One region of the Burkholderia sp. MR1-5-21 genome, then DNA from elsewhere that is predicted to be linked to it. Evidence: predicted binding sites of a transcription regulator. Region 1 holds the regulator's gene; the other holds the start of a gene.

The links. The regulator FliA, encoded in region 1, starts transcription of late flagellar genes. The targets are predictions, from matches to a motif close to CTAAAGTTTNNNNNNNNNNNGCCGNTA.
Region 2: a site for FliA is predicted at 1,834-1,860, ahead of flgM (flagellar biosynthesis anti-sigma factor FlgM). Genes of this name have one in related genera too.

What each region holds. Positions count from the first base shown of each region.
Region 1 is NZ_JBSAXD010000003.1:15,382-22,039, forward strand. Features, by position in the region: gene ahcY (adenosylhomocysteinase) at 1-596, opposite strand, end outside; S-adenosyl-L-homocysteine riboswitch at 628-747, opposite strand; gene ACV229_RS04700 (RNA polymerase sigma factor FliA) at 811-1,545, opposite strand; gene ACV229_RS04705 (nucleotide-binding protein) at 1,568-2,383, opposite strand; gene flhF (flagellar biosynthesis protein FlhF) at 2,376-4,169, opposite strand; gene flhA (flagellar biosynthesis protein FlhA) at 4,166-6,268, opposite strand; gene flhB (flagellar biosynthesis protein FlhB) at 6,265-6,658, opposite strand, start outside.
Region 2 is NZ_JBSAXD010000003.1:412,692-419,349, reverse strand. Features, by position in the region: gene flgB (flagellar basal body rod protein FlgB) at 1-219, opposite strand, end outside; gene flgA (flagellar basal body P-ring formation chaperone FlgA) at 424-1,749, shown strand; gene flgM (flagellar biosynthesis anti-sigma factor FlgM) at 1,890-2,225, shown strand; gene ACV229_RS06485 (flagella synthesis protein FlgN) at 2,305-2,745, shown strand; gene ACV229_RS06480 (SGNH/GDSL hydrolase family protein) at 2,916-4,283, shown strand; gene ACV229_RS06475 (M24 family metallopeptidase) at 4,376-6,235, opposite strand.

The sequences.
Region 1 (6,658 bases):
TCTTCGGTCACGCCCTTGATGTGCGCGAGGCGCGTCGAGTACCAGTTCGCGTCGATGTCGAGGTGGCGCGCGATCGACTTGAACAGCGCGACTTCTTCCTCGTTGGTCGGCTTGGCGATCACCGAGCGATCCTTCTCGGCCTTCGAGCCGAGGATCAGCAGCAGCGTCGCATCGCCGCCGTCGTCGAGGATCATGTTCGCGAACTCGCCGTTCGGCCATTCGAAGATGCGGTGCGAGAACTCCCAGTATTCGTCGAGCGATTCGCCCTTGAACGCGAACACAGGCGTGCCGGCTTCGACGATCGCGGCCGCTGCGTGGTCCTGCGTCGAGAAGATGTTGCACGAGGCCCAGCGCACGTCCGCGCCGAGTGCCTTCAGCGTCTCGATCAGCACGCCCGTCTGGATCGTCATGTGCAGCGAGCCTGCAATGCGCGCGCCCTTCAGCGGCTGCTGCGCCTTGTATTCGTCGCGGATCTGCACGAGGCCCGGCATTTCGGTCTCGGCGATGTTCAGTTCCTTGCGGCCCCAGCCGGCGAGCGACATGTCGGCGACGAGGTAATCGTGGGTAGCTTGGGAATCGATGATGGCGCTCATCACGCCCTCCTTTCTAAAAAAGTTCTAGAAAATGGTGACGTGAGCGCCGTTCAGGAAGCGGCGGCCGGCGCGATGCGCCGCGGCCCTGCCCGCTTGGTGAAGCCTTCCGAGCCTGGCGAACGCATGATCGTCCGTCGCAACGCTCCTCGGAAAACGGGAGGGATTGTAGCAAATCGGCGGGAAGATTGCGTACCCGCCGCGCATGCATTTGAAAGGGTCAGGATTCCGCGCCGACCCACGCCTGCTCGCGCAGGCGCGCGCGCAGCCGCGCGACCGCCTGGCTGTGCAGCTGGCACACGCGCGATTCGCTGACCTCGAGCACCGCGCCGATCTCGCGCAGATTCAGACCCCGTTCGTAGTACAGCGACATCAGCAGCTTCTCGCGCTCCGGCAGCCGCTCGATCGCTTCGACGAGCGCCTCGCGCAGGTGCTCGTCGAGCAGCGCCGACAGCGGATCGGCATGATCGACGCGATAGCGGTCGAGGAACGGCTCGTCGTCCGCCGCGCGGTCGAAATCCTCGTAGTAGATGAGCTGGCTGCCGTGCAGGTCCTGCAACATGCCCTGGTATTCGTCGAGCGGCATGTTCAGGTGCTGCGCGATCTCCGCCTCGCTCGCCGCCCGCCCGAGCTGCTGCTCGACCCGGTGCACCGCATGCTCGACCTCGCGCGACGTCTTGCGCAGGCTGCGCGGCAGCCAGTCGTTGCTGCGCAGCTCGTCGAGCATCGCGCCGCGGATGCGCTGCGTCGCATAGGTCTCGAACTGCGCGCCCTGGTCTTCCTTGTAGCGGCCGGCCGCGTCCATCAGGCCGATCATCCCCGCCTGGATCAGGTCGTCGAGGTCGACGCTCGCCGGCATCTTCGCGACGAGCTGCAGGCCCAGGCGGCGCACGAGCGGCGCGTATTGCGCAAGCACGTCGGCCTGGGAAATCTTTCCTTGAGCGTTGTACATCATGGCTCTCTCCTTCCGGTGGCGCTCACGCGGCGTGCGCCGCACCTGCCTCGAACGACGTGCTGCCGCCCGCGCGGACCGGGCCCGCGCCCGGCCTCGGGCGCAGCGGCCAGTACAGCAGGTCGGCGGCAATCTGCCGGTAGTCGCGCGCGGCCGGCGACGTCGGGAACGCGTCGACCGCCGTGCGCACGAGCTCGCGCGCGTGCTCGACGAGCGGATCGGCGCTCACGCAGCCGGCGTCGCCGATCGACACCGCCAGGTAGCGGCTCGCGACGCCCGCGAGGTTGTCGTACGCGGTCTTCGCATCGGCCTGGCTGCCGACGTGGTTGGTCAACACGCGAAACTGCGCGATCGCGTGCGCGAAATGCAGCCGCTTCATGCACGCGTACGCCTCGGTGATCGCCTGCGCGGCAACGCGCGTGACGATCAGCACGTCATGCGCTTCGCGCGCGAGCGCCGAGAATGCGCCGTCCGTGCCGAGCTGCGCATCGACGAGCACGATGTCGGCCGCCCCGTCGATGAAATCGCTCAGCTGCGCGTCGCTGTAGCCGGCGCGCGCGAGCCGCGCCGCCGCGCACACCGCGAAGCCGCCGGCGACCCGCGCGCGCGCGCCGTCGCGCAGCCACGCACCGGCGAGCGTCGCGGCAGCCGAGTGCACGTCGGCGCGCTCGTCGACGACGAGCACGTCCTTGCCGAGCGCCGTCAGCGCGGCGGCGAGGTTCACGACGGTCGACGTGCAGCCGACGCCCGCCGGGCCGCCCGTCACCGCGACGATTCTCGAGGCGCGCCCGGCCAGCAGGCGCCGCAATCCTTCAGCCTGATCGATCATGCGTTTATCCAAAGCGAACCTCGTGCAGCTCGGCGGTGGAACGTGCGGTCAGCGCGGAAAGCAGCGTGGGCATGTCATCGTCGTGCGGCACGAAGGGCGAGCCGTCACGCGGCACACAGAACGCACTCTTCAACAGGAATTTCTTCGTCGCGACGTACAGGTTCTCCGGCACCTTCTGGCCGGTCGACACGTAGTGCACGGGCAGCTTGTAGCGGATCACCGTGTCGAGCACGCCGCCGAGATGGGTCGCCTCGTCGAGCTTCGTGAGGATGCAGCCGGCGAGATCCGGATGGTCGCCCGCGCTGCGGTACGCCTGCACGACCTCGTTGAGCGTGTCGCCGTGGCTCGTCGCGTTAAGCAGCAGCAGGCGCTGCACCGGCGTGTTCGCGCCGTGCAGCATCGCGATCTGGTCGGACAGCGCGCGGTCGCGCTGGCTCATGCCGATCGTGTCGATCAGCACGATGTGCTTGTTGCGCAGCTCGGACAGCGCGAGCTCGAGATCGCCCGCGTCCTTCACCGCATGCACGGGCACGCCGAGGATCCGGCCGAAGATCCGCAGCTGCTCGTGCCCGCCGATCCGGTAGCTGTCGGTCGTGAGCAGCGCGACCTTGCTCGCGCCGAAGCGCATCACGCAGCGCGCGGCAAGCTTCGCGGTCGTCGTCGTCTTGCCGACGCCCGTCGGCCCCATCAACGCGAACACGCCGCCGCGCTCCATCAGCGCATCCTCGCTTTCGAGCACCGGCAGGTTCGCCGCGAGCACCGTCTGCGCCCACTCGGTCGCCTGCTCGAGCGTGTCCGAGCCTTCGCCCTGCGGCAGGTTGTCGACCATCATCCGCACGAGCTGTGCGGAGAAGCCGGCCGCGAACAGGTGTTTCGTCAGCGCGCCGTGCACGGGACTGCGGCGCTGGCGTTCGTGCCACATCAGGCTGTCGAACTGCTCTTCCATCATCCCGCGCAGCGCGCCGAGCTCGTGCATCACCGTGTCGTTGACGATCCGCTCGATGCGCGCCTTGACCGCATCGGCAACGGCCGCGGCCGTATCGGTCGGGATGCGCGTGCGCTCGGCTGCCTTCGGCGCCGGTGCGTCGGCCGCGCGGCGCGGCGCGCCCGCATCGACCGGGATCCGGCGTGCGGCGTCGCGTACGATGTCGCGCGCCCATTCGGGCGGCAGCACGTCGCCGGCGCGCGGCGCGCGGGCGGTGTCGACCGGGGCGCGGTGGCCGCCGTCCGCCGCCGGCGCGGGCTGGCTGCGGGCGGCGAGCGCCTCGCGCTGCTGCGTGAGGCGCTTCGCATGCTCGACGAGCCACGGCGCGGGTTCGGAAGGTGCGGCAGGCGATCCTGCGGCAGGCGATCCTGCGGCAGGCGATCCTGCGGCAGGCGATCCTGCGGCGGGCGATCCTGCGGCGGGCAATCCTGCTGCGGGCGATCCCGCGGCAGACGCTGCGGCAACCGGCTCATCGGCCGCCGGCGCATCGGCCGCTTCGGCGCTCGCGCCGAACACCGACGAGAACACGTCCGGCAGCCCGCCGTCGCCCATCGCATACGGATTGGCGGCTGCGCGCGCGCGTGGCGCAAAGCCCGCCAGCGCCGCGCCCGGCTGCGCGGCGACCTGGGCAAGTCCCGGCGCCGCGACGGGCGGCGCGATCGCAGCCAGCTCGGCGTCGGCGAGCGCGGTGATCTCGACGCTGCCGTCATCGAGCGTGCGGTTCGACAGCACGACGGCGTCGGCGCCGAGCGCCTCGCGCACGAGCCGAAGCGCGTCGCGGCTCGTTGCGCCGGTGAATTTGCGAATGTTCAAGCGGAACCCCCGATGACGTTAACGACCTTGATCGTGCGTGTGTCCGGCACTTCGGCGTACGACAGCACTTTCAATTGCGGCAGGCTGCGGCGCAGGAAGCGCGCGAGCATCGCGCGCAGCGCGTGCTGCACGAGCAGCACGGGCGGCAGCCCGAGATTCTGTTGACGCAGCAGCGCTTGCTGCGTGCCGGTCAGAAGGTTGTGCGCGAGACCGGGCTCGAGGCCCGGATTCGCGCCGGTGGCGAGCGCCTGCGACAGCACGCGCTCGAGATTCGCGTCGAGCCCCATCACCTGCATCTCGCCCGCGCCCGGATACCACTGCTGCGTGATCGCGCGGCCGAGCGACAGCCGCACCGCGGCCGTGATGTCGTACGCGTCGGTGACGCGGCCAGCCTGTTCGGACACGGCCTCGATGATCGTGCGCATGTCGCGGATCGGCACGCCTTCCTCGAGCAGGTTCTGCAGCACCTTCTGCAGCGTCGTCAGCGAGATCGTCTTCGGCACGAGGTCCTCGACGAGCGACGGCGCGTCCTTGCCGGTGCGCTCGATCAGCGCCTGCACTTCCTGGCGGCCGAGCAGCTCGGCCGCGTGCTGGACGACGAGATGGTTCAGGTGCGTCGCGACGACGGTGCTCGCGTCGACGACCGTGTAGCCGTACACCTGCGCCTGCTCGCGCAGCGCGATGTCGATCCACACGGCCGGCAGGCCGAACGCCGGATCGTGGGTCGGCGCGCCGGGCAGCGCGGCCGTCACCTGGCCCGGGTTGATCGCGAGCCACTGGCCCGGGAACACCTCGCCCACGCCGATCTCGACGCCCTTCAGCGCGATCCGGTACGCGTTCGGCCTCAGCTCGAGGTTGTCGCGGATATGGATCACGGGCGGCAGGAAGCCGATTTCCTGCGCGAACTTCTTGCGGATACTCTTGATGCGCTTGAGCAGTTCGCCGTCGCTGTTCTTGTCGACGAGCGGGATCAGCCGGTAGCCGACTTCGAGGCCGAGCGGATCGATCAGCTGCACGTCGTCCCAGCTCGCCTCGTGGCTGTCGGCGGGGAGCGCCGCGGGCGGCGCGATGTCGGTGATGTCGCCGGCCGCCTTGCGGGCCGCCGCGCGCTTCGTCTGCGTGCGCGCGAGCCAGATCGCGCCGCCGCCGAGCAGCAGGAACGCGAAGTGCGGCATCCCGGGGATCAGCCCCATCAGCACGATGATCGCGCCGGTGATCGTCAGCACGCGCGGGTTCGTGAACAGCTGGCCGGTGATCTGCGTGCCGATGTCCTCGTCGGTCGCGACGCGCGATACGATCACGCCGGCCGCGGTCGAGATCACGAGCGACGGGATCTGCGCGACGAGGCCGTCGCCGATCGTCAGCAGCGTGTAGTTCGTGCCGGCCGCCGCGAAGCTCATGTCGTGCTGGACCATCCCGACGATCAGCCCGCCGATCACGTTGATCGCCATGATGATCAGGCCGGCGATCGCGTCGCCGCGCACGAACTTCGACGCGCCGTCCATCGAGCCGTAGAACTCGGCTTCCTGCGCGACCGCCTGGCGGCGCTTCCTCGCCTGCTCCTCGTTGATGAGGCCCGCGTTCAGATCGGCGTCGATCGCCATCTGCTTGCCGGGCATCGCGTCGAGCGTGAAGCGCGCGGACACTTCGGCGATCCGCCCCGCGCCCTTCGTGATCACCATGAAGTTGATGATCATCAGGATCACGAACACGACGATGCCGACCGCGAAGTTGCCGCCGACGAGGAAGTGGCCGAACGCCTCGATCACCTGGCCGGCCGCGTCCGGGCCCGTGTGGCCCTCGAGCAGCACGACGCGCGTCGACGCGACGTTCAGCGACAGCCTGAGCAGCGTCGAGAACAGCAGCACGCTCGGGAACGCCGCGAAGTCGAGCGGCTTCATCGTGTACATGCTGACGAGCAGCACCATCACGGACAGCGCGATGTTGAACGTGAACAGCAGATCCAGCAGCAGCGGCGGCAGCGGCAGGATCATCATCCCCAGGATCATGCAGATGAGGATCGGGCCCGCGAGCGCGCGCAGGTTGGTCCCCGCGAGCAGGTTCGGGCGCTTCGCGAACAGGTTGGCGGGCGTGCTCATGCCGTGCCTCCTTGCGTGCGGGCGTTCGTGCCCAGCACGTCGTCGGCTTCGTCGCGCTCGTCGTCAGCGGACACCGACGCGCCCTTGTCGAGGTCGGCCGGCACGTCGAGATCGACCGGCACCGCCGGGAACGCGCCGCCTTCCACGCGGAAGCGCTTGAGCTGGTACACCCACGCGAGCACTTCGGCGACCGCCGCATACAGCGAGCCGGGAATCTCGCGCTCGAGTTCGACGTTGTGATACAGCGCCCGCGCGAGCGGCGGCGCTTCGAGCAGCGGCACGTTGTGCTCGGCCGCCAGCTCGCGGATCCGCGCGGCGACGAGGTTCACGCCCTTCGCGACGACCTTCGGCGCGCGCATCTCGCCGTCGGTGTACTGCAGCGCGACGGCG
Region 2 (6,658 bases), 400 kb from region 1:
CGGCTGCGCCATCGCGAGCGGCGCCGCATTGCTCGGTGCGAGCGCGCCGCCCGTCTGCTTCAGCGAACGGGCGAGCGTCGACGCGAAATCGACGTCGCGCGCCTCGTAGCCGGGCGTGTCCGCGTTCGCGATGTTCGACGACAGCAGTTCCTGCCGATAGGCGCGCACGTCGAGCGCCTGACGGCCGAACGCGAATTCGGCATCGAGTCTGTCCAGCATCTGTGCGTCTCTCCGTTTGCAGCGCTGACCCGCTCTTTCGCCGCACGGCGGCCAAAGAGGCTTTTTTCCATGACATGCATGGTAGGCGGCGCACGCAACCGTCAATCGGGCGAATAACGCGGCAAAGCCCCCCTCTATTCATCGTTTGCGCGGCGGCCCGGCTCCCTAGAATGCAAAGCGGATCAACGGATCGAGGACACGGCGATGACTCCCAGCGGATTTCGCAGCGACGACGGACGGCGGCCGCGCGCGCGGCGCGCGTTCGCGCTCGCCGTGGCGCTGGGGACGGCGCTGTGCGCGGTGCTGTGGGCAGTCCCGGCGGCGGCGCAGGCCGCGGACGACGGGATGATCGTGATTCCGGGACGCGGCGAAACGGCCGAATCCGCGCTCGCGAATGCGAATGCGGCGAGCAGCGGCCGGCTTCCCGGGAACGTGAATGCGGGCGCGATGCCGGAGACGGCGGGCGTGCCCCGCACGACGATGGGCGCGGGCATGTCGGGAATCGCGGGACAGGCGCCGGGCGTCGCCGCGGCCGTTGCTGTCCGGCCAGAGGCCACGCCCGCCATGATGCCGGCGGTAAACACAGCGGGGATGCCGGCACCGATGCCGGCCGGCCACCCCGCCTCGGCTTACGGCGCCGCACATCCGGCTCAGCCGGCGGCCGCCGATCCGGTCCGGATCGTCACGGTTGTCTCGGGCACGCCCGGCGAGCCTGCACAGGACACCGCCCGTGCCGCGCCCCGGCCCGCGTTCACGCCGCGCCCGGCGGTGCCGCGCGCGAACGCGATGGCGGCAGCGATGCGCCCGCCGGCGACGGCCCCCGCTTCCGCTACGGCGATGCGCACACCGGCTGCGGCCCCCGCCTCCACCCCGGAGACGGCCGCGCCGGCAGCCGCCGTGCCGCCCGGCCAGCAGGATCCCGACACGATCCGCCGCGCCGCGCTCGCCTTTCTCCAGCAGCAGATCGCCGGCCTCCCCGGCAAGACGACGGCGACCGTCGCGACCGCGTTTCCGCGCGGGCTCGCCGCCTGCACGACGCTCGAGCCGTTCCTGCCGACCGGCGCGCGCCTGTGGGGCCGCACGACGGTCGGCGTGCGCTGCGCGGGCGAACGGCCGTGGACCGTCTACCTGCAGGCGAAGGTCGCCGTGCAGGCAACCTATTACGTGGCCGCGCGGCAGATCGCGCCCGGCGAGGCGCTGACCGCGGCCGACCTCATCGCGCGCGACGGCGACCTGACCGTGCTGCCGCTCGCCGTGATCACCGATCCGTCGCAGGCAATCGGCTCGACCGCGCTCGCGCGCGTCGCCGCCGGGCTGCCGTTGCGGCAGGACATGCTGAAGAGCGCGGCGTCGGTGTCGGCCGGCCAGACCGTGCGGGTGGTCGCGGCCGGGCCCGGATTCACGATTTCGGCCGAGGGCAGCGCGCTCGCGAATGCGGCGCCCGGCCAGTCGGTGCGGGTGCGGATGGCGGCGGGACAGATCGTCACCGCGATCGTCAAGGACGCAGGTACGGTGGAGATTCCGCTTTAGGGCCTGTTCCCGCCGGTCATCGGGGAGCGCCGTTGTAAGAATGCAAAGGATTGTTTATTCGGGGGAATCGCCCGAAACACGATGCTAAAGTTTGGCCCCGCCATGCCGTTATCTGGGTCAAACCGTACAGGAACACCATCGTGAAGATCGATTCCACGCCTACCCCGAACACCCGCACCCCGGCCGCCGGCACCGGCGCGGCCCGCACGCAGCAAGGCGCGCCCGCGGCGTCCGGCGAGCAATCGGCACCCGCCGGCGCGGCCGGCGGCGACGCGACCGTGAACCTGTCGGGTCTGTCCGGACAATTGCGCACGATGTCGGCGTCCGGCAATGCGGACATCAATACCGGCCTCGTCCAGTCGATCAAGGACGCGCTGAACAGTGGCACGCTGACGATCGATCCGGGCAAGATCGCCGACGGCGTGTTGAATACCGCCCGCGAGCTGCTGCAGCAGCAGCGCCCGCAGGGCAGCTGAGCCGGCCCGACAGGCCGGCGCCCCGTTTTTTTTTGCCGGCGTGCGAATTGCCGCGCGCCGGCGTGACGAGCGAGACGCGATGAGAGACGAGCTGCTGGCCACGGTCAACGACGAACATGCGACGGTCGAAGCGTTCGCGTCCCTGCTCGCCTACGAAGAGAAGGCGCTGACGACGCCGGAGCCGCTCGCGATGCTGCCAGTCATCATCGAAAAGAAGAGCGTGCTGCTCGACCGGCTCGCGCAGCTCGAACGCGCGCGAGACACGCAACTGTCGGCGCTCGGCTTCCCCGGCGGCAAGAAAGGGATGGACCAGGCCGCCGAACGCGACGCGCGCCTCGCCGGCCGCTGGCACCTGCTGCAGCAGTCCGCCGAGCGCGCACGCCAGGCCAATGCGACCAACGGGATGCTGATCCGGATCCGGATGGACTACAACGAGCGCGCGCTCGCGGTGCTGCGCTCGGCGCCCGCGCCGAGCGGCGTCTACGGGCCCGACGGACGGGTTGCCGCGTTGATGCGCTGACAGGCTGGCATCCTCGGCGGCCGACGACCCGCGTCCGGGCCGTCCCGCCACACCCCGGTTCACCATACATTCCGCTTCGACAGACCGGACCCCAGTCCGGCACATGCGTCCCCCCGATACGCGGCAGCGCAGCCGCGCTGCCTGATCCAATAACAGATCGGAGGGCATCGATGCTTCATTCCCGTATTGCATTCACGTACCGCCCGGCCGCCGTGGCCACGCTCGGCGCCGCGCTGACGCTCGCCGCCACGCTCGCCGCGTCGCCCGCATTCGCCGGCCCGGCCCCGCTGCCGACGCCGACTGGCGACATGACGCTGTCGCCGGCCGGGCCGCTGGTTGCGCCAGCCCGTGCGCCGGCTGCCCGGCCACCCGGCGCCTCGCCTCGCGCCGCATCGCGCGGCAGCGACACCTACACCTACCTGCGCTGCTGGTACCGGATCAGCGACGATCCGCTGAAGCCCGAGGCGACCTACGAGTGGGCGCGCGATCCGGCGGGCGGCGACTGGTATCGCGTCCCCGGCTACTGGTGGGCCGACGGCATCACGCAGTGGAAGAATATGTTCTACAGCACGACGGCGCAGGACACGCTCGCCGACGTGTGCCGCCAGACGCTCGCCGCGCGCGGCATCCGTGCCCCCCTGACGCAGGCGGTCGCGGCGAACAACGCGCTGTCGTTCAATTACACGATCTGGACGATCGACGCCGCGCAGCAGGACGCGCGGGTCAACAAGCTGATCGTGTTCGGCGACAGCCTGTCCGACACCCAGAACATGTTCAATGCGAGCCAGTGGAAGCTGCCGAACGGCACGAGCTGGCACGCGGGACGCTTCAGCAACGGGCCGGTGTGGGCCGAATACGTCGCGAACGCGCTGCGGCTGCCGTTCTACAACTGGGCGATCGGCGGCGCGGCGACGGACCAGCACCTCGTCGTGCCGGGCCTCGTGCAGCAGATCGACTCCTGGCGCGAATACATGGACCGCGCGCCGGACTACCGGCCCGGCAATACGCTGTTCGTGGTCTTCGCGGGCGGCAACGATCTCGTGAACTACGGCCGCACGCCCGAGCAGGCGGCGAATGCGATGCAGGACAGCCTCGAGCGGCTCGCCGCGGCCGGCGCGACGCGGATCCTGCTCGTCACGCTGCCGGACGTGTCGCGCGCACCGGTGTTCGCGACGCGCGACGACACCGTGAGCGTCGCCGCGCAGGTGAAAGACTACAACCGGCGGCTCGCCGACGCGGCAGCCGCCGTGCGTGCCCGCTACGGTGCGACGCTGCGGCTCGAGGTGTTCGACGCGTACGCGCCGTTCGACGACCTGCTGAGCCACCCCGCGCAATACGGATTCGACGATGCGAAGCGGTCGTGCCTCGACATCCCGAAGCCGTCGTCGTTCACCTACCTGGCCGCGCAGACGCCGCGCGCGGACTGCCGCGACCCGGCGCGCTTCGTGTTCTGGGACACGCTGCACCCGACGACGCGCACGCACGCGTGGCTCGCGGAGCGGATCGCGCCGTTCGTGCGGGCGCGATTGCTGAACTGATCGGGCGCCGGATCCGGTTTCGGTGATCCGCTATCGATGATCGATGGACGGCGGGCGGCAGACGCCGCCCGCCTCGGCATTGCCGACGGCGCTTACAGCAGCGGACACGGCGTCACCTGCGTGCCCCGCTCGACGCACAGCTGCTCGTAGTCGCGCAGGTAATCGCGTTCTTCGTCGGTCAACAGGTCGAGATCGATCAGGTCCCAGTCGTAGCCGACCGCGACGATGTTCTCGAACGTCACCTTGTCCGGCTCCTGCTCGCTCGGATGGATGATCACGATGTTCTCGATCCGCACGCCGCCCTTGCCCGGCACGTAGATGCCCGGCTCGACCGAGATCACCGCATTCGGCACCAGGCCGTACTTCGACCCCGGCGCGAACCGCACCCCGCCTTCGTGCACGTGAATCCCGACGCCGTGCCCGGTGCCGTGGCCGAAATCGTAGCCGTGATCGCGGCACACCTGCCGCACGGCCGCATCGACGTCGCCACCCGACGCGTCCTTCGGGAAAGGCGTGACGAGCCCCTTGATGCAAGCCTTCAGCGCGACGGTGTAGATCTCCCGCTGCCACGGCTGCGCGACCGTATCCGGGCGGGTCCGGCGCAACACGACGCGCGTGCAGTCCGTCGCGAAGCCGCCTTCGTAGTACGCGCCGCTGTCGAGCAGCACGAGCTCGCCTTCCGTCAGCTCGACGTCGGCGCTCGCCGCCGTGTAATGCGCGGACGCGCTGTTCGCGCCGTTCGCCGCGATCGACGGGAACGTCAGCGCCACCGCCGAGCGCGCGCCGTACGCGTCGTTGATCACGCGGGCCAGGTCGTATTCGGAATGCCGCTGCGCCGGCCCCCCCTCGCCCCCTGTCTTCGCCCAGCGCATCGCGTCGGCGATCGCCGCGCAACTGCGCACGAACGCGTCGCGGAACTGGTCGAGCACTTCCGGCGTCTTGCCGACCCGCATCGCCTCGACGGGACTGAAGTCGGCATGCCGCGCGCGCGGCCACACACGGCGCACCGTCTCGACGAGCGCACTGTTGACCGACTCGAACCCGTAGCACACATGTTCCGCCACGAACTGCGCGAGGAAGCGTTCGAGCTCGACGAAGTCGCGCCGGATCACCTGCAGCACCGGATACGATTCGAGGGCGACCGGGCAACGGTCGCAGCCTTCCGGCAGGAACAGCACGACCTGCGCGCCGACCACGAACAGGAAGCCCAGGTGCGACGACGCATTCGGAATGTGATAGCCGCGGCTGTTCAGCAGGTAGCCGAGGTCGTCCGACAGGCAGGTGACGAACGCAGTCCTTCCCTTTGGCGCCCCGGTGTGCGCGGCGAGCCGCTGGCTCAGCGTCGCGATGTTCTGCGCGACGCTCACGCCGGTCATCGATTCCGGCAGCTCGAAGATCGGCCGCTCGACGACCCAGCCCGGCAGCGCGATCGCCCGGTCGATTTCGCGGCCGACGAGGCTCGTCCAGTCCAGCTTCGCCGCTTGCGTGCGTTCGAGCAGCCGGTCGCGCTGCGCGACGCTGATCCGCAGCCCGTCGTAGCCGACCCGCTTCAGCCGGTCTACGCGGGCCGTGAGCCAATCGGCCATCGCCAGCCACATCGAGTCGTTCAGCCCGAGCTTCTCGATGTGCACGCGCGCCGGATCGCACTGCTTTTCGGCCTGCAGGTGATAGCGGCCGTCGACGAACAGCACGAACTGCGGGACGCCGAGCGCCTGCGCAGCGGCCGCGCTCAGGAAGATGCCGGCGCCTGCCGAGCCGTCGAAGCCCGATACCGCGTAGCGCGGGTTGTTGCGGCGCGGCAGGTACTCGGTGATGAACTCGTCCTGCGACGTGACCACCACGGCGTCGAGCTGCACGGCGTCGAGCAGCCGCGACAGCCCCGCGTGCGTATCGTCAACGGATGCGTCATACGGAGGAAGGCCGGAGAAACTGTATTTCAGTCGATCGATCATCGGATGCCCACTTTGTTCTTTGTTGTCAGAGCGCGCGCGGCCACCAGTCCGCACGACCGCACGGTTGCGCGTCCGGCGCACCGTCCGATCGCCATGCCGGTCGCGATGCCGGTCCATGCGGAAGCGCCCCGCGAATTTTTGTCTCACTTAAATTTTGATGCGGTGCGAGAGAATCTAGAACGCGCCCAAATTTAGGTCAAGCTAAAATTTTAGTGACACTGAAATTCGCGTCCGGTGTAAAACCCGTGTGCGGCACGCACGGCATGGAAACCGCCCGGACGACGCTGCGCGGTACAATGCGCCGGCATCGTCGCCCGAGCGGCCGTGCTTCGTGCTGTGTGCGGACGATTGGCGGAACAGGCAGGTCCACGGGACTGCGCCGCCGCCTCCGCTCGCCGTCTACTCGTTGCCACGAAAGAGATT